DNA from 2 places in the Streptomyces sp. NPDC005574 genome. Region 1 is predicted to be linked to the other one. Evidence: predicted binding sites of a transcription regulator. Region 1 holds the regulator's gene; the other holds the start of a gene.
What was found. The regulator HrcA, encoded in region 1, represses chaperone genes, less so after heat shock. The targets are predictions, from matches to a motif close to TTNGCACTCNGNNNNNCNGAGTGCNAA.

Region 1 (9,156 bases):
CGCGCAGTAGCCGTCGAGGTCGTCGACGCGCAGCACGACCAGGGAGCGGTGGCCGCTCGCCGCGTCGCCGAGTTCGCCCAGCACCTCGGCCATCATCGCCCGGTCCTGCAGCGCGATGCCCGCCGAGCCGGCCGCGGGGCTGAACTTCTCGTACGGCCCGTCCGCGGCCCCCGACTGCGGCCGCAGGCCGAGGACTTCGGCGTAGAAGCGGTAGCAGGCGGGGAAGTCGGTGACGAGCAGGCGTACTTGGGCGAGTTCCACGATCGGCTCTCCGGGGGTCAGGACCAGCGGCCGGTGCGGCCGAGGAGCAGGGCGGTGGCCGCCGTGCCGGCGGTCGAGGTGCGCAGCACGGAGGGGCCGAGCCGGTACGCCTTCGCGCCGGCCTGCTCGAACAGTGCCAGTTCCTCGGGCGAGACACCGCCCTCGGGCCCGACGACCAGCACGATCTCGCCCGTGGCGGGCAGTTCGGCCGTCGCGAGCGGCTCGCTGCCGTAGTCGCGGTCCTCGTGCAGTACGGCGGCGAGGTCGGCCGTGGCGAGAAGTGCCGCCACCTGCTTGCTCGTCGAGGCGTCCGCGACCTCGGGGAAGCGGACCCGGCGGGACTGCTTGCCGGCCTCCCGCGCGGTGGCCCGCCACTTGGCGAGGGCCTTCAGCCCGCGTTCGCCCCGCCACTGGGTGACGCAGCGGGAGGCGGCCCACGGCACGATCGCGTCGACGCCGGTCTCGGTCATCGTCTCCACGGCCAGCTCGCCCCGGTCCCCCTTGGGCAGCGCCTGGACGACGGTGATCCGGGGCCGCGGCGCGGGCTCCTCCCGCACGCCGGTCAGCCGCAGGACCAGCCGGTCCTTGCCCTCGGCGGCGGTCACCTCGCCCTCGGCCCACCGGCCGGCGCCGTCGGTGAGGACGACGGCCTCCCCCGCGCGCAGCCGCTTCACGGACACGGCGTGCCGTCCCTCGGGGCCGTCGAGGACGTACGGTCCGCCGTCTCCCGGCGGGAGGGCCTCGACCACGAACACCGGGGCGGTCATCGGTCCGTGCCCTCGGCCGGGAACACCGACAACGCTGTCCTGGCGGCGTCGAGTTCGGCGGCCAGCACCTCGACGAGCCGCCCGGCGGGCAGCTCGCGGGCCATCCGGTGGCCCTGCCCGGCCCACAGCGCCATGCCCTGCGCGTCACCGGCCTTGGCGGCCGCCTTGCGCAGCGGGGAGGTCAGGTGGTGGATCTCGGGATAGGCGGCGGGCGCGTACGGGCCGTGCTCGCGCATGAACCGGTTGACCAGGCCGCGGGCCGGCCGGCCGGAGAAAGCGCGGGTCAGCTCGGTGCGCACGAACAGCGGGTTGGTCAGCGCCTGCTTGTGCACGGCGTGCGCGCCGGACTCGGGGGTGGCGAGGAAGGCCGTGCCGAGCTGGGCCGCGTGGGCGCCCGCGGCGAGCACGGCGGCGATCTGGCTGCCGCGCATGATGCCGCCGGCGGCGACGACCGGCAGGTCCACGCTCTCGCTCACCTGGGCGACCAGCGACAGCAGTCCGATGCCGGAGCCGTCGGCCTCCGGGTCGTCGCGGTGGGTGCCCTGGTGGCCGCCCGCCTCCACGCCCTGCGCTATCACCGCGTCGGCGCCCGCCCGCTGCACGGCGAGGGCCTCCTCCACGGTGGTCGCGGTGGCCAGGGTCAGGGTGCCGGCGCGGCGCAGGGCCTCCAGGGTGTCGGGGCCGGGCACGCCGAAGTGGAAGGAGACCGCCGGCACCGGGTTGTCCAGCAGTACGGCGAGTTTGGCGTCGTAGCCGTCGTCGCGGCCGCTGTCGGGGTCGCCGAGCTCGGTGTCGTACCAGGTGGCCTCGCCGGCCAGCTGGTGGGCGTAGACGTCCACGGTCGCCGGCGCGGGGGGCGCGGTGCCGGCCGGGCCGCCCGCGCCGGCCCGGGACTCCGGCTGCGGCATGAAGAGGTTCACGCCGAACGGCCGGCCGGTGAGCCCCCGCACCTGCTTGATGTCCTGGTACATCCCGTCCGCCGTCTTGTACCCGGCGGCCAGGAAGCCCAGCCCGCCCGCCTCGGACACGGCGGCGGCGAGCTGCGGGACGGAGACGCCGCCCGCCATGGGAGCCTGCACGATCGGATGGGGGCAGAGATCGGTCAGTGCGGTGGACATGACGGCATGTTGTCACGCCCGCCGGACAAGTCCGAATCCGCCGGCCGCCCGGCACGGGCCGTCGGCGGCGCCGGGCGGAGGGTCTCACCCAGCGCCCGTCACCGCCCGTTGAAGGCGTCCTTGAGCCGGGAGAACAGCCCCTGCTGACCGGGCTGGAACTGCCCGGTGGGCCGCTCCTCGCCGCGCAGCTTGGCGAGCTCCCGCAGCAGTCGCTCCTGCTCCGGGTCCAGCTTGCTCGGGGTCATGACCTCGACGTGCACGATCAGGTCGCCGCGGCCGCCGCCCCGCAGGTGCGTGATACCCCGGGCGTGCAGCGGGATCGACTGGCCGGACTGGGTGCCCGGACGGATGTCGACCTCCTCCATCCCGTCGAGGGTCTCCAGCGGCACCTTGGTGCCGAGGGAGGCCGCCGTCATCGGGATGGTGACCGTGCAGTGCAGGTCGTCGCCGCGCCGCTGGAAGGTGGAGTGCGGCAACTCGTGGATCTCGACGTAGAGGTCGCCGGCGGGACCGCCGCCGGGGCCGACCTCGCCCTCGCCCGCGAGCTGGATGCGGGTGCCGTTGTCGACACCGGCGGGGATCTTCACGGTCAGCGTCCGGCGCGAGCGCACCCGTCCGTCGCCCGCGCACTCCGGGCACGGGGTGGGGACCACGGTGCCGAAACCCTGGCACTGCGGGCACGGCCGCGAGGTCATGACCTGGCCGAGGAAGGACCGAGTGACCTGCGACACCTCACCGCGTCCGCGGCACATGTCGCACGTCTGGGCGGAGGTGCCCGGCGCCGCGCCCTCACCGTTGCAGGTGGTGCAGACGATCGCCGTGTCGACCTGGATGTCCTTCGTGGTGCCGAAGGCCGCCTCGTCGAGCTCGATCTCCAGCCGGATCATCGCGTCCTGGCCGCGCCGGGTGCGTGAGCGCGGGCCCCGCTGCGACGCCGTACCGAAGAACGCGTCCATGATGTCCGAGAAGTTCCCGAAGCCGCCGGCCCCGAAGCCGCCCGCGCCGCCGCCGGCCTGCGAGAGCGGGTCGCCGCCGAGGTCGTAGACCTGCTTCTTCTGCGGGTCCGACAACACCTCGTAGGCGGCGTTGATCTCCTTGAACCGCTCCTGGGTCTTCGGGTCCGGATTGACGTCCGGGTGCAGCTCGCGCGCGAGCCGCCGGAAGGCCTTCTTGATCTCTTCCTGCGACGCGTCGCGGCGCACGCCGAGAACGGCGTAGTAGTCCGTGGCCACTTACGACTCCGCCAGGATCTGTCCGACGTACCGTGCCACTGCGCGTACCGCTCCCATCGTTCCCGGGTAATCCATGCGGGTCGGTCCGACCACGCCGAGCTTGGCTACTGCCTCGCCGCCCGAACCGTAACCGACCGACACCACAGAAGTGGAGTTGAGTCCCTCATAGGCGTTCTCGTGACCGATGCGTACGGTCATGCCCGAATCCCCCGCCTCACCCAGCAACTTGAGAAGCACGACCTGCTCCTCCAGTGCCTCCAGCACCGGCCGGATGGTGAGGGGGAAGTCATGTCCGAAGCGGGTCAGATTGGCGGTGCCGCCGATCATCAGCCGCTCCTCGTTCTCCTCGACAAGCGTCTCCAGGAGGGTGGAGAGCACCGTGGTGACCGTACCGCGGTCCTCGATGTCGAACGCCTCCGGCAGGTCCTCCACGAGGCGCGGGACGTCGCTGAAGCGGCGGCCGGCGACCCGGCTGTTGAGCCGGGCCCGCAGATCCGCGAGCGACGCCTCCCCGAAGGGCGCGGGTGCGTCCACCATCCGCTGCTCGACCCGGCCCGTGTCCGTGATCAGCACGAGCATCAGACGCGCGGGGGCCAGCGCGAGCAGTTCCACGTGCCGCACCGTCGAGCGGGTCAGCGAGGGGTACTGCACGACGGCGACCTGCCGGGTGAGCTGGGCGAGCAGCCGCACGGTGCGCGCCACGACGTCGTCGAGGTCGACCGCGCCGTCGAGGAAGTTCTGGATGGCGCGCCGCTCGGGCGCGGTCATCGGCTTCACGCCCGCGAGCTTGTCGACGAACAGCCGGTAGCCCTTGTCGGTGGGGATGCGCCCGGCGCTGGTGTGCGGCTGGGCGATGTACCCCTCGTCCTCCAGGGCCGCCATGTCGTTGCGCACGGTCGCCGGGGAGACGCCGAGGCTGTGCCGCTCGGTGAGCGCCTTGGAACCGACCGGCTCCTCGGTGCCCACGTAGTCCTGGACGATGGCGCGCAGCACCCGGAGCCTGCGTTCACTCAGCACCGCGCTCACCTCCAGACGTCGTCCCCCGGGCCCTGCTCCTGGCACTCTGTCCGTCCGAGTGCCAGCACTGACCCGCCCAGTGTACGGCCGGGGGGTGCACCCCGGGCAAGGCCGGTCGCACCGCTCGCCGCCGGCACCCCGGCTCACGACCGGCCACTCCTGTCACCTGCCCGGCGAGAGCCGCCGGACACCGCCCGGAACGTGTCGAAAAAGTCCCGGCGTTCGCCCGCGGGACGGCCGCGACCTGTGTGACACGGCCTAGCGTCGCGGTATGACGGTGACTTGGGAAGAGCTCGGGTGGGAGCGGCTGGCGGCCGGGGTCGGGCGGTGCAGGCTGCCGGGCTGGGACTGCACGGCCGGGCTGGTCGTCGGGGCGGACGCGGTCCTGTTGGTGGACGCCGGGTCCGCTCTCGCGGAGGGCGCGCTGCTGCGGGCGCGGGCGAAGGAGCTGGCCGGCCGGGATGTGACCCATCTCGCGCTCACCCATCCCCACTTCGACCACGTCTTCGGGGCGGCGGCGTTCCCGGACGTGGAGGTGTTCGGCGCGGCCGGCTTCGACGCGGTGACCGGGCCGGCCGGCCGGGAGGAGCTGCGCGCGGACGCGGTGCGCAACGGGCTGGGCGAAGGGACGGCGGGCGAGGCCGCGGACGCGCTCACCCCGCCCGGGCACCTCGTGCGCGGTGAGCGGACCCTCGACCTGGGCGGCAGGCAGGTGCTGCTGGCGGACGCGGGTCCCGGCCACACCGCGCACGACCTGGCGGTGGTGGTGCCGGGCGACCCGCGGGTGGTGTTCTGCGGCGACCTGGTCGAGGAGTCCGGTGAGCCGCAGGCCGGCCCGGACGCCGTACCCGCCCGGTGGCCCGCCGCCCTCGACCGGCTGCTCGCCCTCGGCGGCGCGGACGCCCTGTACGTGCCGGGCCACGGGGCCGTGGTGGACGCGGTGTTCGTACGGGCGCAGCGGGACGCCCTGGCGGCCCGCTTCGGCGTGTCGCGGGGACCCTCGTAGGGCCGCCCGGGCGCTTCTCCTATCGTCATCCGAATGCTCCCACCCGTCTCCCGCCACCGCCCCTCCAACGAGGGCGCTCCGGGCCCGCAGCGCCGTCTGTACTCTCCGGACCTGACCCCGCCGTGGAAGAAGCCCAAGCCTGTGCCCGAGGTGGCGGCGGAGCCGGGTCTCGTGGTGGAGGAGCCGGGCACCGGCTTCTGCGGCGCGGTGGTCCGCTGCGAGGCCGGCACGGTCACCCTGGAGGACCGCTTCGGCAAGCACCGCGTCTTCCCCATGGAACCGCGCGGCTTCCTGCTGGAGGGCCGCCCGGTGACGCTCGTCCGGCCCACCGGACAGGCTCCGGTACGGCCCACCCGCACCGCGTCCGGTTCGGTCGCCGTCCCCGGCGCACGCGCGCGCGTGGCCCGCGCCGGGCGCATCTACGTCGAGGGCCGGCACGACGCCGAACTGGTCGAACGGGTGTGGGGCGACGACCTGCGCATCGAGGGCGTGGTGGTCGAGTACCTGGAGGGCGTCGACGACCTGCCCGCCATCGTGGCCGAGTTCGCGCCGGGGCCCGACGCCCGACTCGGCGTGCTGGTGGACCACCTGGTGCCGGGCAGCAAGGAGTCCCGGATCGCCGCGTCCGTGACCAGCGACCACGCGCTGGTCGTCGGCCACCCCTACATCGACGTCTGGGAGGCGGTGAAGCCGTCGGCCGTCGGCATCGCGGCCTGGCCCCGCGTCCCGCGCGGCCAGGACTGGAAGACGGGCGTGTGCCGGGCGCTGAGCTGGCCCGAGAACACGGGCGCGGCCTGGCAGCACATCCTGTCGCGGGTCCACTCCTACCGGGACCTGGAGCCGGAGCTGCTGGGCCGGGTCGAAGAACTCATCGACTTCGTGACGGCGGACGCCTGACCGTGACGGCGGACGCCTGACGGAGACGCGGGGCCGCGCCGGGCCGCAGGGCGCGGGTCAGTCGACCAGGTCCCTGACCACCGCGTCCGCCAGCAGCCGTCCCCGCAGGGTGAGCACCGCCGCTCCCTCGTCGTAGGGCCGTCGCTGGAGGAGTCCGTCGGACAGCGCCCGGCCCGCCGCGGCGAGCCCCGCCTCGCGCAGCAGCGACAGGGGCACGCCCTCCCGCAGCCGCAGTTCCAGCAGGATCCGCTCCACCCGGCGGTCCTCCGCGGAGAGGATCTCCCGCCCGGCGCCGGGTGAGCGCCCCGACGCGAGCGCCGCCGCGTACGCCCCGGGGTGTTTCACGTTCCACCAGCGCACGCCGCCCACGTGGCTGTGGGCTCCGGGGCCCGCGCCCCACCAGTCGGCGCCGCGCCAGTAGAGCTCGTTGTGCAGGCAGCGGCCCGCGTCCGAGGTGGCCCAGTTCGACACCTCGTACCAGTCGTAGCCCGCCGCCGACAGCAGTTCCTCGGCGATCAGGTAGCGGTCGGCGTGCACGTCGTCGTCCGTCATGGGCACCTCGCCCCGGCGGATACGGCGGGCCAGCTGAGTGCCCTCCTCGACGATCAGGGCGTACGCCGAGACGTGGTCGGGACCGGCGCCGAGCGCCGCCTCGAGCGAGGCCCGCCAGTCGTCGTCGGACTCGCCGGGGGTGCCGTAGATCAGGTCGAGGTTGACGTGCGCGAAGCCCGCCGCGCGGGCCTCCGCCACGCAGGCCTCGGGGCGGCCCGGGGTGTGCGTGCGGTCCAGCACCTTCAGGACGTGCTGCCGCGCGCTCTGCATGCCGAAGGAGATCCGGTTGAAGCCGCCGTGCCGCAGGGCCGCGAGATACGCCGGGTCGACCGACTCCGGGTTCGCCTCCGTCGTCACCTCCGCGTCCTGTGCCAGCCCGAACTCCTCACGGATCGAGCGCAGCATCCGTACGAGGTCGCCCGCGGCCAGCAGGGTGGGCGTGCCGCCGCCGACGAAGACCGTGCGGACCGGGCGCGGGTCGTCACCGAGGACCTTGCGGGCCAGGCGGATCTCGTCGATCACGGTGTCCGCGTAGTTGTCCCGGGAGGCGAGCACCCCGCCCGTGCCGCGCAGCTCGGTCGCCGTGTAGGTGTTGAAGTCGCAGTAGCCGCAGCGGGTCGCGCAGTAGGGAACGTGCAGGTAGAACCCGAGAGGGCGGTCGGCGGCCCCGGCGAGCGCGGACGCGGGCAGCGCACCGTCACCGGGAACGGGCTCACCGTCGGGAAGAGCGGAAGGCATGCCCCCCATTGTCCAGCACCGGGGGGAGTGGGCGTGTCGGGGCGGGGACCGGGGCCGCCGCCCATCCGTTCCACCGCCCTACGACGACGGCGGGCACCCGCGGTCGCAGGGCCCCGCCCCCGTCCGGCCACTCGCGCCCGCGCCGGCGTGCGGGCGTCGGCCGGTCGGCGGACCTCCGAGCCGGGCGCGGTGTCATTCCGTCTGGAGTACCAGGAGTGCGAGGTCGTCCTCCGGTGGCCCCGTGCCGAAGTCGTGCACGAGGTGTTTGATGCGCTCCGCGATCAGCTGGGCGCTCAGCCCCACGCAGCCGGTGAGCGCCGCCGCGAGGCCGTCGCCGTCGTCGAACTGGCGGGAGCCGGAGCGGCGTTCGGTCACACCGTCGGTCACGCACAGCAGGCTGTCGCCGGGCCGCAGCACGAAGGTCTCGCTGACGTACGTCTCGTCCTCGACCACCCCGAGCAGGGTCTGCGGCCGGGCGGCCGTGCAGACCTCGCCACCCGACCCGAGCAGCAGCGGCAGCGGGTGCCCGGCGGAGGCGAGCGTGCAGCGCACCCCGCCGTCGAAGGGGACCAGCTCGCCGTAGAGAAGGGAGAGGAAACGGTTCTGGGGGCCATCGCCGGGGAGCGCAGGTCCGCCGCCCGCGGCCACCAGCGCGCGGGCCGCCGCGTCCGCGGCCTCCGTCGCGTCGTCGAGGAGGAGCTGGTTGAGGCGGTCGAGGACGTCGGCGACGCGGTAGCCCTCCCGGGCCAGCAGCCGCAGCCAGGGCCGGGCCAGGCCGATGACGACCGCGGCCTCGGGGCCCTTGCCCTGGACGTCACCGAGCGCGAAGCACCAGCGGCCGTCGCCGCCCGGGAAGAGGTCGTAGAAGTCGCCGCTCGGTCCGCCCATGTCGCAGGGCTCGTAGACCAGGGCGCTGCGCACCCCGGGTATCTCCGCCACCGCCCCGGGCAGCAGCCCGCGCTGCAGTACGGCACTGATGGTGGCCTGGCGGGCGTACTGGCGGGCCGCGCCGATGGCGAGCGCCACCCGGCGGCCGAGGTCCTCGACCAGCCCGGTGATCTCGTCCGGGAAGCGCAGCAGGCCGGCCCGGCCGATGACCAGGGTGCCCAGCGGGCGGCCGCCGGCGACGAGCCGGTAGGCGAGCGCGGAGCCGTGGGTTCCGTGCGGGCCGAGCGCCTCGCCGGGCCACGGGAAGGGGACCGGCCCCGAGCGCAGGTCACCGGCCGGGCCCGGCGGGTCCTTCTCCAGGGCCCGGCGCAGCTCCTCGATCCGGTTCTCGCTGCCGTGCCAGACGCGGGCGAGCCGCGGCCCGGCGGCGAACCCGCCGCCCTCGCCCCAGCCTCCCGCGCCCTCGGACTCCCCCGCGCCGGGCGACCCCCAGCGCCCCATCACCTCGTCCTCCATCCACACCGCGCACCAGTCGGCCAGACGCGGCACGATCAGCTGTCCGGCGAGAGCGGCGACCAGGTTCTCGTCGAGCTGCCCGGCGAGCAGGTCGGACGCCTCGGCCAGGAAGGACAGAGCACCCCGGTCGAGCCACTCCCGGTCCTGCTCGGCCCGCAGCGGTT
Region 2 (9,156 bases), on a different contig from region 1:
GCCCTGCGGCATGCGGAGCGCGGTGTGCAGCGCCCGCGCCGTCTGGCTCACGTCGTAGGGGTTGACGACGATCGCGTCCTCGCCCAGCTCCTCGTACGCCCCCGCCTCCCGGGACAGCACCAGCGCGCACCCCTCGTCGGAGACGAGCGGTACCTCCTTCGCCACCAGGTTCATGCCGTCCCGGATGGGGTTGACCAGAGCCACGTCGGCGAGCCGGTAGGCGGCCAGGGACCGCGCGAAGTCGTCCTTGACGTGCAGCACGACCGGGGTCCAGCCGGGCGTGCCGTAGCGGGAGTTGATCTCCTCGGCCACCCGCTGCACCTCGGCCGTGTAGTCCCGGTAGACGGCGAGGTCCTGCCGCGAGGGGTAGGCGAACGCCACGTGCGTCACCCGTTCGCGCCACTCGGGGTGGTCGTCGAGCAGCTGCCGGTACGCCAGCAGGCCCCGCACGATGTTCTTCGACAGCTCGGTGCGGTCCACCCGCACGATGGTCCTGCGCGGGCTGCCGTCCGGGGCCGTGCCGATCTCGCCGCGCAGCGCCGTGATCCGCTCCTCGACGTCCGTCTCGTGGGCGCGGGCGCGCAGGAACTCGGCGTCGGCGCCGAGGCCGTGCACCCCGATCCGGGTCCGGCGCCCGGACGCCCCGCCGCCGTGCGTGAGCGTCCGCGGCCCCTGCTGCGGCCACTCCCGCCCGATGCCGTCGTCGAGGGCCTGCGCGCACTCGGCGAAGGCGGTCGCCCAGCGCCAGGTGAGGAAGCCGAGCTGGTCGGCGCCGAGCAGGCCCCGCACCAGCTGGGCCCGGATGTCGTCGGGCAGGATGCGGAAGTAGGCGTCCGGCGCCCACGGCGTGTGCGAGAAGTGTGCGATCCGCAGGTCGGGGCGGAGTTCGCGGAGCATGCCCGGCACCAGGCACAGGTGGTAGTCCTGCACGAGGACCGCCGCGCCCTCGGCCGCCTCCTGCGCCAGCGCCTCGGCGAAGGCCCGGTTGTAGGTCTCGTACGACGCCCACTGGCGGCGGAACTCCGCGCCGAAGACGGGCTCCAGCGGGGTCTGGTACAGCATGTGGTGGACGAACCAGAGCACCGAGTTGGCGATGCCGTTGTAGGCGTCGGCGTGCACGTCGGCGGGGATGTCCAGCATCCGTACGCCGTCCTCGCCGACCCCGCGCCGGACCGCCTCGCGGTCGCCGTCGCCGAGGGCGGAGCACACCCACAGGGCGCCGGCGTCGGGCCCGATCGCGGACAGGCCGGAGACGAGCCCGCCGCCGCCACGCCTGGCGTGCAGCGAGCCGTCCTCACGCACGTCGTAGGAGACCGGGCCGCGGTTGGACGCGACGAGTACCTGGGCGCCCTGAGCAGCGCGGGTGGAAGCCATACGCCTCAACCTAGCCCGGCCCGTAAACGCTCAAACGTGCGGTCCGACGTACGGCGGCGGGGTCCGGGGCCGCGCCCGGACCGGCCCGGTGCGCGCACGGCCCCCGGACCCGGCCCGGTCAGGCCACCTTGCGGGTGGCGTACTCGGCGATCTCCACCATGGGCGGCCGTTCCTCGGTGTCCACGGAGTACGTGCGCGGCTCGAATCCGTCCTCGCCCCGTTCGAACTGGGTGAGGGAGGGGCGGATCAGGTGGCCGCGGGCCAGCCGCAGCTGGGCCGTGCGGTAGATCGCGGCGGCCATCCGGCCCAGCGCCTGGCCGTCCTGGTGGCGGTGCTTGCGCACCCCGACGTCGACCTGGGCCAGGGCGTCGAGGCCGACCAGGTGCAGCGCGTCGACCAGCATGCCCAGCTCCACGCCGTAGCCGACCGGGAACGGGAGCTGTTCCAGGAGGGAGCGGCGGGCCGCGTACTCGCCGCCGAGCGGCTGCACGAAACCGGCCAGCTGGGGCCAGTGCATGTTCAGCAGCGGGCGGGCCATCAGCTCGGTGACCCGGCCGCCCTGGCCGGCCCGGCCGCCGAGCGGGCGGTCGTACATCGCCTTGACGAGGTCGACGCCGGGATCGGTGAGCAGCGGCCCCACGATCCCGGAGACGAAGTCGGAGGAGAACTCCTTCAGGTCCGCGTCGATGAAGCAGACGATGTCCCCGCCGGTCACCAGGAGCGAGCGCCACAGGACCTCGCCCTTGCCCGGCACGGGCGGGATGTGCGGCAGGATGTCGTCGCGGTGGACGACCCGGGCGCCGGCCGCGGCGGCCACCTCGGAGGTGCGGTCGGTCGACCCCGAGTCGACGACGACTATCTCGTCGACGAGCGGGACCTGATGCATGAGGTCGTGACGGATCACGGCGACGATGTCACCGACCGTCTCCTCCTCGTTGAGCGCGGGCAGCACGACGGAGACCGTCTGGCCCGTCATGCGTTTCGCGGCCAGGATCTTGTGCAGCGGGCGACTGGTCATGGACCAGGAGCGGGTGCTCAGCCAGCGCTCGACTTCTTCCAGCACGGTGCGCGGCTCCTCTGCGTTCTGTCGGCGAGAAGTGGATCAGCTGTGATCCATCTCGCGGTGCGGACGACTCTCTCAACTGTCCTGGCCTTCGGTTACAGTCTTGAACAACGCTGATGACCATCGCATGTCGGGGGTCGTTGCGCGTACAACTACATACCGCTCATCCAGAGGGGCAGAGGGATACGGCCCGTTGAAGCCCCGGCAACCCTCCAGCCGGTCTCGTGGATCACTGTTGATCATCACGCGAGGCTCCCGGCTAGGGAAGGTGCCAAATCCGTCTCATGGCGAAACGCGTCGTGAGGAAGATGAGGAAAGGGCCTCGCCTCCATGGCTGTGCAGACCGTTGCAAGCACCACCGACTCCGTAGACCTCGGCCCCGCTGCCGCGCTCTCCTGCCGCGAATGCGGCCACCGCGTGCCCCTCGGCCCGGTCTTCGCCTGCGAGGAGTGTTTCGGCCCGCTCGAGATCGCCTACGACTTCTCGGCCTACGACACCGAGGAACTCCGCAAGCGCATCGAGGCGGGACCGGCGAACATCTGGCGGTACGCGCCGCTGCTGCCCGTCCCGGCCGACGTGGCGGACAAGCCCAACATCAACCCCGGCTGGACCAAGCTCGTGCGGGCCGACAACCTGGCCCGCGAGCTGGGCGTCGACGCCGGCAGGCTGTTCGTCAAGGACGACTCCGGCAACCCGACGCACTCCTTCAAGGACCGTGTCGTCGCGCAGGCCATCGAGGCCGCCCGCGCCTTCGGATTCACCACCCTGTCCTGCTCCTCCACCGGCAACCTGGCCGGCGCGGTCGGCGCCGCCGCCGCCCGGGCCGGTTTCCGCTCCTGCGTGTTCATCCCGCACGACCTGGAGCAGGGCAAGGTCGTCATGGCCGCGGTGTACGGCGGCGAGCTCGTCGGCATCGAGGGCAACTACGACGACGTGAACCGCTTCTGCTCCGAGCTGATCGGTGACCCGGCCGGCGAGGGCTGGGGCTTCGTCAACGTCAACCTGCGGCCGTACTACGCCGAGGGCTCCAAGACGCTGGCGTACGAGATCTGCGAGCAGCTCGGGTGGCAGCTGCCCGACCAGCTCGTGGTGCCGATCGCCTCCGGCTCCCAGCTCACGAAGATCGACAAGGGTCTTCAGGAGCTGATCGGGCTCGGGCTGGTCGAGGGCAGGCCGTACAAGATCTTCGGTGCGCAGGCGGAGGGCTGTTCCCCGGTGTCGGTGGCCTACAAGGCGGGCCACGACGTCGTCCGGCCGCAGAAGCCGGACACCATCGCCAAGTCGCTGGCCATCGGCAACCCGGCCGACGGGCCGTACGTCCTGGACATCGCGCGCCGCACGGGCGGCGCCGTGGAGGACGTGAACGACGAGCAGATCGTGGACGCCATCCGGTTGCTCGCCCGGACCGAGGGCATCTTCGCCGAGACCGCCGGCGGCGTGACGGTCGGCGTCACGAAGAAGCTCATCGAGAGCGGTCTGCTGGACCCGACCCTCACGACGGTCGTGCTCAACACGGGTGACGGCCTCAAGACGCTGGACGCGGTGGCGGACACGGGACTGACGGCGACCATCCGCCCCAGTCTGGAGTCGTTCCGGGACGCCGGTCTCGGCTAGTCGTCGTCCGTCACCCGCGCCGCCCGCCCGTCGCCCGTCCGCGCGGGCGCCGGGGCCGGCCGCGCCACGCGGCGGAGCCGCACACCCACGGGGCCCCGCGCCCCCTTCAGGGTTCCATCCGACCGGAGGTCACACCGTATGAGCGTCAACGTCCGCATCCCCACCATCCTGCGCACCTACACCGGCGGCAAGGCCGAGGTGACGGCCGAGGGCGGGACCCTCGGCGAGGTCATCACGGACCTGGAGAAGAACCACACCGGTATCGCCGCCCGGGTCCTGGACGACCAGGGAAAGCTGCGCCGTTTCGTCAACGTGTACGTGAACGACGACGACGTGCGTTTTGAGCAGGGGCTGGAGACGGCCACCCCCGACGGCGCCGGCGTGTCGATCATCCCGGCCGTGGCCGGCGGCTGACCGAGGCCGATCATTACCCTCGGTAATGCCGATCACCAGGAGTTCATGTGATTGCCCCCTCCGCGAGAGAAGCGGAGGGGGCAATTCTGTATGGTTGAGCGCGGTACAGTTGGGGAACCCGCGGTCTTCCGCATGACGGACGCATATGAGTTCAGGCTCCGCGTGCGACGATAAATGGCCAAAGTGTGCGGGTATTTTGCGCCATTCACTCCTTTTGTGGAGCCCGACTTGCCCTGAGTTCGGGCGAATTCTCCGTACATTCCCGACCGGTCATGCCTGGAATTCTCGTCCGATTGACCTGTTGCAGAGGGCAGTTGGGCAGATACATTCGGCCGCGGTCGACGCGTTCCGGCGCACGCCCCCGTCCATGTGGGGGGGTGAGGTCTGACCCGGATCCGCGAAGTGCGGGTCCGCGCAAGGGCCAGTAATAGGGGAGTTAGGCATGGCTCAGGGCACCGTCAAGTGGTTCAACGCGGAGAAGGGGTACGGCTTCATCGCGGTCGACGGTGGTGCGGATGTTTTCGTCCACTACAGCGCGATTCAGATGGACGGCTACCGCACCCTGGAAGAGGGTCAGCGAGTCGATTTCGAGATCTCGCAGGGCCAGAAGGGGCCGCAGGCGGACATGGTCCGACTGGCGACCGGCTGAAGCACGCGCCGACTGACAGCGTCGTTCTTCTGTTCTTCTTCGGAGGGCTCGTATCCCATGGGGAGTCATGGGTTACGAGCCCTTCGGCGTGTCCGGGACCCGCTCGCACGCCGATCGCGCGCCGTTCGCGCCCCGCGGAGCGCCCCCTCGATCCCGGGCAGGCGCTTGCACTCGGCATGGGCGAGTGCTAATCATTGGCGTTAGCACTCTGCAGGTGAGAGTGACAACGAGGATCGGGTCGGTGAGGCCCGCAGGCCAGGTGGGGCAAGGAACCACAGGGTCGGCGAGCCGTCCGTCGCGGGCGCCAGCGCGGTCCGGAGAAATCCACCCCCTGTCCGGGAGGACCACTTCACATGGCCAAGATCATCGCGTTCGACGAGGAGGCACGGCGCGGTCTCGAGCGCGGGATGAACCAGCTCGCCGACGCCGTCAAGGTCACCCTCGGCCCCAAGGGCCGTAACGTCGTCCTCGAGAAGAAGTGGGGCGCGCCCACGATCACCAACGATGGTGTTTCCATCGCCAAGGAGATCGAGCTCGAGGACCCGTTCGAGAAGATCGGCGCCGAGCTGGTCAAGGAAGTCGCCAAGAAGACGGACGACGTCGCCGGCGACGGTACGACCACGGCGACCGTGCTCGCCCAGGCGCTGGTGCGCGAGGGTCTGCGCAACGTAGCCGCCGGCGCCAACCCGATGGCCCTCAAGCGCGGTATCGAGAAGGCCGTCGAGGCCGTCTCCGGTGCCCTGCTCGAGCAGGCCAAGGATGTCGAGACCAAGGAGCAGATCGCCTCCACGGCCTCCATCTCCGCCGCCGACACCCAGATCGGCGAGCTCATCGCCGAGGCGATGGACAAGGTCGGCAAGGAAGGCGTCATCACCGTCGAGGAGTCCCAGACCTTCGGTCTGGAACTGGAACTCACCGAGGGTATGCGCTTCGACAAGGGCTACATCTCGGCGTACTTCGCCACCGACATGGAGCGGATGGAGGCGTCGCTCGACGACCCGTACATCCTGATCGCCAACTCCAAGATCGGTGCCGTCAAGGACCTGCTCCCGCTCCTGGAGAAGGTCATGCAGTCGGGCAAGCCGCTGCTGATCATCGCCGAGGACGTCGAGGGCGAGGCCCTGTCGACGCTGGTCGTCAACAAGATCCGTGGCACCTTCAAGTCCGTCGCCGTCAAGGCCCCGGGCTTCGGTGACCGCCGCAAGGCCATGCTCGGCGACATCGCCATCCTCACGGGCGGCGAGGTCATCTCCGAGGAGGTCGGCCTCAAGCTGGAGAACGCGTCCGTGGACCTTCTGGGCCGCGCTCGCAAGGTCGTCATCACCAAGGACGAGACCACGATCGTGGACGGCGCCGGCTCGGCCGACCAGGTCCAGGGCCGGGTCAACCAGATCCGCGCCGAGATCGAGAACTCCGACTCGGACTACGACCGCGAGAAGCTCCAGGAGCGTCTGGCGAAGCTGGCCGGCGGCGTGGCCGTCATCAAGGCCGGTGCCGCCACCGAGGTCGAGCTCAAGGAGCGCAAGCACCGCATCGAGGACGCCGTTCGCAACGCGAAGGCGGCCGTCGAGGAGGGCATCGTCGCCGGTGGTGGCGTGGCGCTCATCCAGGCTTCCTCGGTCTTCGAGAAGCTGGAGCTCACTGGTGACGAGGCGACCGGCGCCAACGCCGTGCGGCTCGCGCTGGAGGCCCCGCTCAAGCAGATCGCCGTCAACGGTGGTCTCGAGGGTGGCGTCATCGTCGAGAAGGTGCGCAACCTGCCCGTCGGTCACGGCCTGAACGCCGCGACCGGTGAGTACGTCGACATGATCGCCGAAGGCATCATCGACCCGGCGAAGGTCACGCGTTCCGCCCTGCAGAACGCCGCGTCCATCGCCGCGCTGTTCCTCACCACCGAGGCCGTCATCGCCGACAAGCCGGAGAAGTCCGCCGCGCCGGCCGGCGGCGGCATGCCGGGCGGTGACATGGACTTCTGAGCCTGACGGCTCGGACCCGGTCCGCTCGTACCGAGGGCGGCACCCCCTGGAGACAGGGGGTGCCGCCCTCGGTCGTGTCCGGGACCGGTCGGGCACGGGACCGGTCGTGTCCGGGATCACAGGCCCGCGGCCGGGGGCCGCGGAATGAGGATCGCGGCCGGGCGGTTGTGGTTGACGCGGACTCAATGCATGTGCACATACCGTCCGGTTTCTCCCATCCGTCTGTCGTACGCACCCTCAGGAGCCCTCCACGTGACCGCCACCACGCCCGCCGCCTCCCGCGCCGCCCAGCTCCTCTCCCGGCCGCTGTCCATCAACGGCCTGACCGTCCCGAACCGCATCGCGATGGCGCCCATGACCCGCATGTTCTCCCCGGGCGGCGTGCCCGGGGAGGACGTGCGGTCGTACTACGCCCGTCGCGCGGCCGCCGGGGTCGGCCTGATCGTCACCGAGGGCACCTACGTCGGCCACGAGTCGGCCGGACAGAGCGACCGCGTCCCGCGCTTCCACGGCGAGGACCAGCTCGCGGGCTGGGCGAAGGTGGCCGACGCCGTGCACGCGGCGGGCGGCAGGATCGTGCCGCAGCTGTGGCACATCGGCATGGTCCGCAAGCAGGGCGAGCCCCCCGTCGCCGAGGCTCCCGCGGTCGGCCCCTCCGGCCTGCGGGTCGACGGCACCGAGGGCACCGGCAAGGCGATGACCCAGCGCGACCTGGACGACGTCATCGGCGCGTTCGCCGAGGCCGCCGCGGCCGCCGAGCGCATCGGCTTCGACGGCGTGGAGCTGCACGGCGCCCACGGCTACCTCGTTGACCAGTTCCTTTGGGCGGGCACCAACCGGCGCACGGACGCCTACGGCGGCGACCCGGTGGCCCGGACGAAGTTCGCGGCGGAGATCGTCGCCGCGGTCCGCGCGGCCGTCTCGCCCGACTTCCCGGTCCTGTTCCGCTACTCCCAGTGGAAGCAGGAGGCCTACGACGCCCGCCTCGCCGAGACCCCGGAGGAGCTGGAGGCCATCCTGGCCCCGCTCGCCGCGGCCGGCGTCGACGCCTTCCACGCCTCCACCCGCCGCTACTGGCTGCCCGAGTTCGACGACTCCGACCTCAACCTCGCCGGCTGGACGAAGAAGCTCACCGGCCGGCCCGCGATCACCGTCGGCTCGGTCGGCCTGGACGGCGACTTCATCAAGGGCTTCATGGGCGAGGGCTCCCCGCTCAAGGGCATCGACGACCTCCTCGACCGCCTGGAGCGCGACGAGTTCGACATGGTGGCCGTCGGCCGCGCCCTGCTCCAGGACCCGGAGTGGGCGGCGAAGGTCCTCGGCGACCGCCTGGACGAACTGAAGCCGTACGACGCGTCGGCCCTGAAGACCCTGAGCTGACCCGGCTCCCCGGGCCGCCGAGGGGAGGCCCTACAGGTTGCCGAGGGGCTCGATGTCGACGTGCACCGGGGTGCCCCACACCCGCAGCACCTCGTAGTCGGTGAACTCGTGCACCAGCCGGTAGGCCATGGCCGCCCGGGGGCCCCGGCGCGCGGCGGCGAGATACAGCTCCGCCTCGCGCCGGTCGCGGCGCGGGGTGCCGCACAGCTGCCACGCCTGCCCGTTCCACTGCTCGGGCAGCCACCGCTGCTGCGGCTGCGGCCGGTCCTCGCGGACGCCGTAGCGGGACGACGCCCGTTCGCCGGTCCGGGCGAGCGGCGCCGGACCGTTGAACTCGGAGCGGCGAGCCGCCCGGCGCCGCGTCTCGCACAGCAGGCAGAGGTCGTGCGCGTTCTCGTCGACCGGCCCGTTCGGGTGCTCAGGGCACCGCGTGGTGGGCGCGGCCCCGGCGACGCTCTCCTCCAGCAGATCCAGCGCCCGCTTGAGATCCCCCTTGACCTCGTGCAGCCGCGCGTCCGGAGTGTCGCCGGTCAGCGTCTCCCCGTGCTCGCCCAGCAGGCGCAGAGCACGGCCCAGGGCGGTGAGCTGGGCGTGGTTCATGCGGTACGGCTCCGATCGGGGTCCGGGCAGTCGGCGGGCGGCCGCCGTCTCCCCTCCATGGTGCCCTGTCCCGCGCGGCGCCACGA

Region 2: a site for HrcA is predicted at 5,279-5,305, ahead of groL (chaperonin GroEL). Genes of this name have one in related genera too.

The regions. Positions count from the first base shown of each region.
Region 1 covers NZ_JBEXCW010000019.1:20,866-30,021, forward strand. Annotated here, with positions in the region: gene ABZT03_RS15440 (VOC family protein) at 1-261, opposite strand, end outside; gene ABZT03_RS15445 (16S rRNA (uracil(1498)-N(3))-methyltransferase) at 279-1,028, opposite strand; gene ABZT03_RS15450 (nitronate monooxygenase) at 1,025-2,146, opposite strand; gene dnaJ (molecular chaperone DnaJ) at 2,245-3,378, opposite strand; gene hrcA (heat-inducible transcriptional repressor HrcA) at 3,379-4,395, opposite strand; gene ABZT03_RS15465 (MBL fold metallo-hydrolase) at 4,667-5,401, shown strand; gene ABZT03_RS15470 (DUF3097 domain-containing protein) at 5,435-6,298, shown strand; gene hemW (radical SAM family heme chaperone HemW) at 6,356-7,588, opposite strand; gene ABZT03_RS15480 (ATP-binding SpoIIE family protein phosphatase) at 7,781-9,156, opposite strand, start outside.
Region 2 covers NZ_JBEXCW010000002.1:160,334-169,489, reverse strand. Annotated here, with positions in the region: gene ABZT03_RS02435 (trehalose-6-phosphate synthase) at 1-1,374, opposite strand, end outside; gene ABZT03_RS02430 (glucosyl-3-phosphoglycerate synthase) at 1,493-2,437, opposite strand; SAM riboswitch class I at 2,598-2,752, shown strand; gene thrC (threonine synthase) at 2,768-4,051, shown strand; gene ABZT03_RS02420 (MoaD/ThiS family protein) at 4,190-4,465, shown strand; gene ABZT03_RS02415 (cold-shock protein) at 4,908-5,114, shown strand; gene groL (chaperonin GroEL) at 5,468-7,090, shown strand; gene ABZT03_RS02405 (NADH:flavin oxidoreductase) at 7,343-8,470, shown strand; gene ABZT03_RS02400 (hypothetical protein) at 8,501-9,070, opposite strand.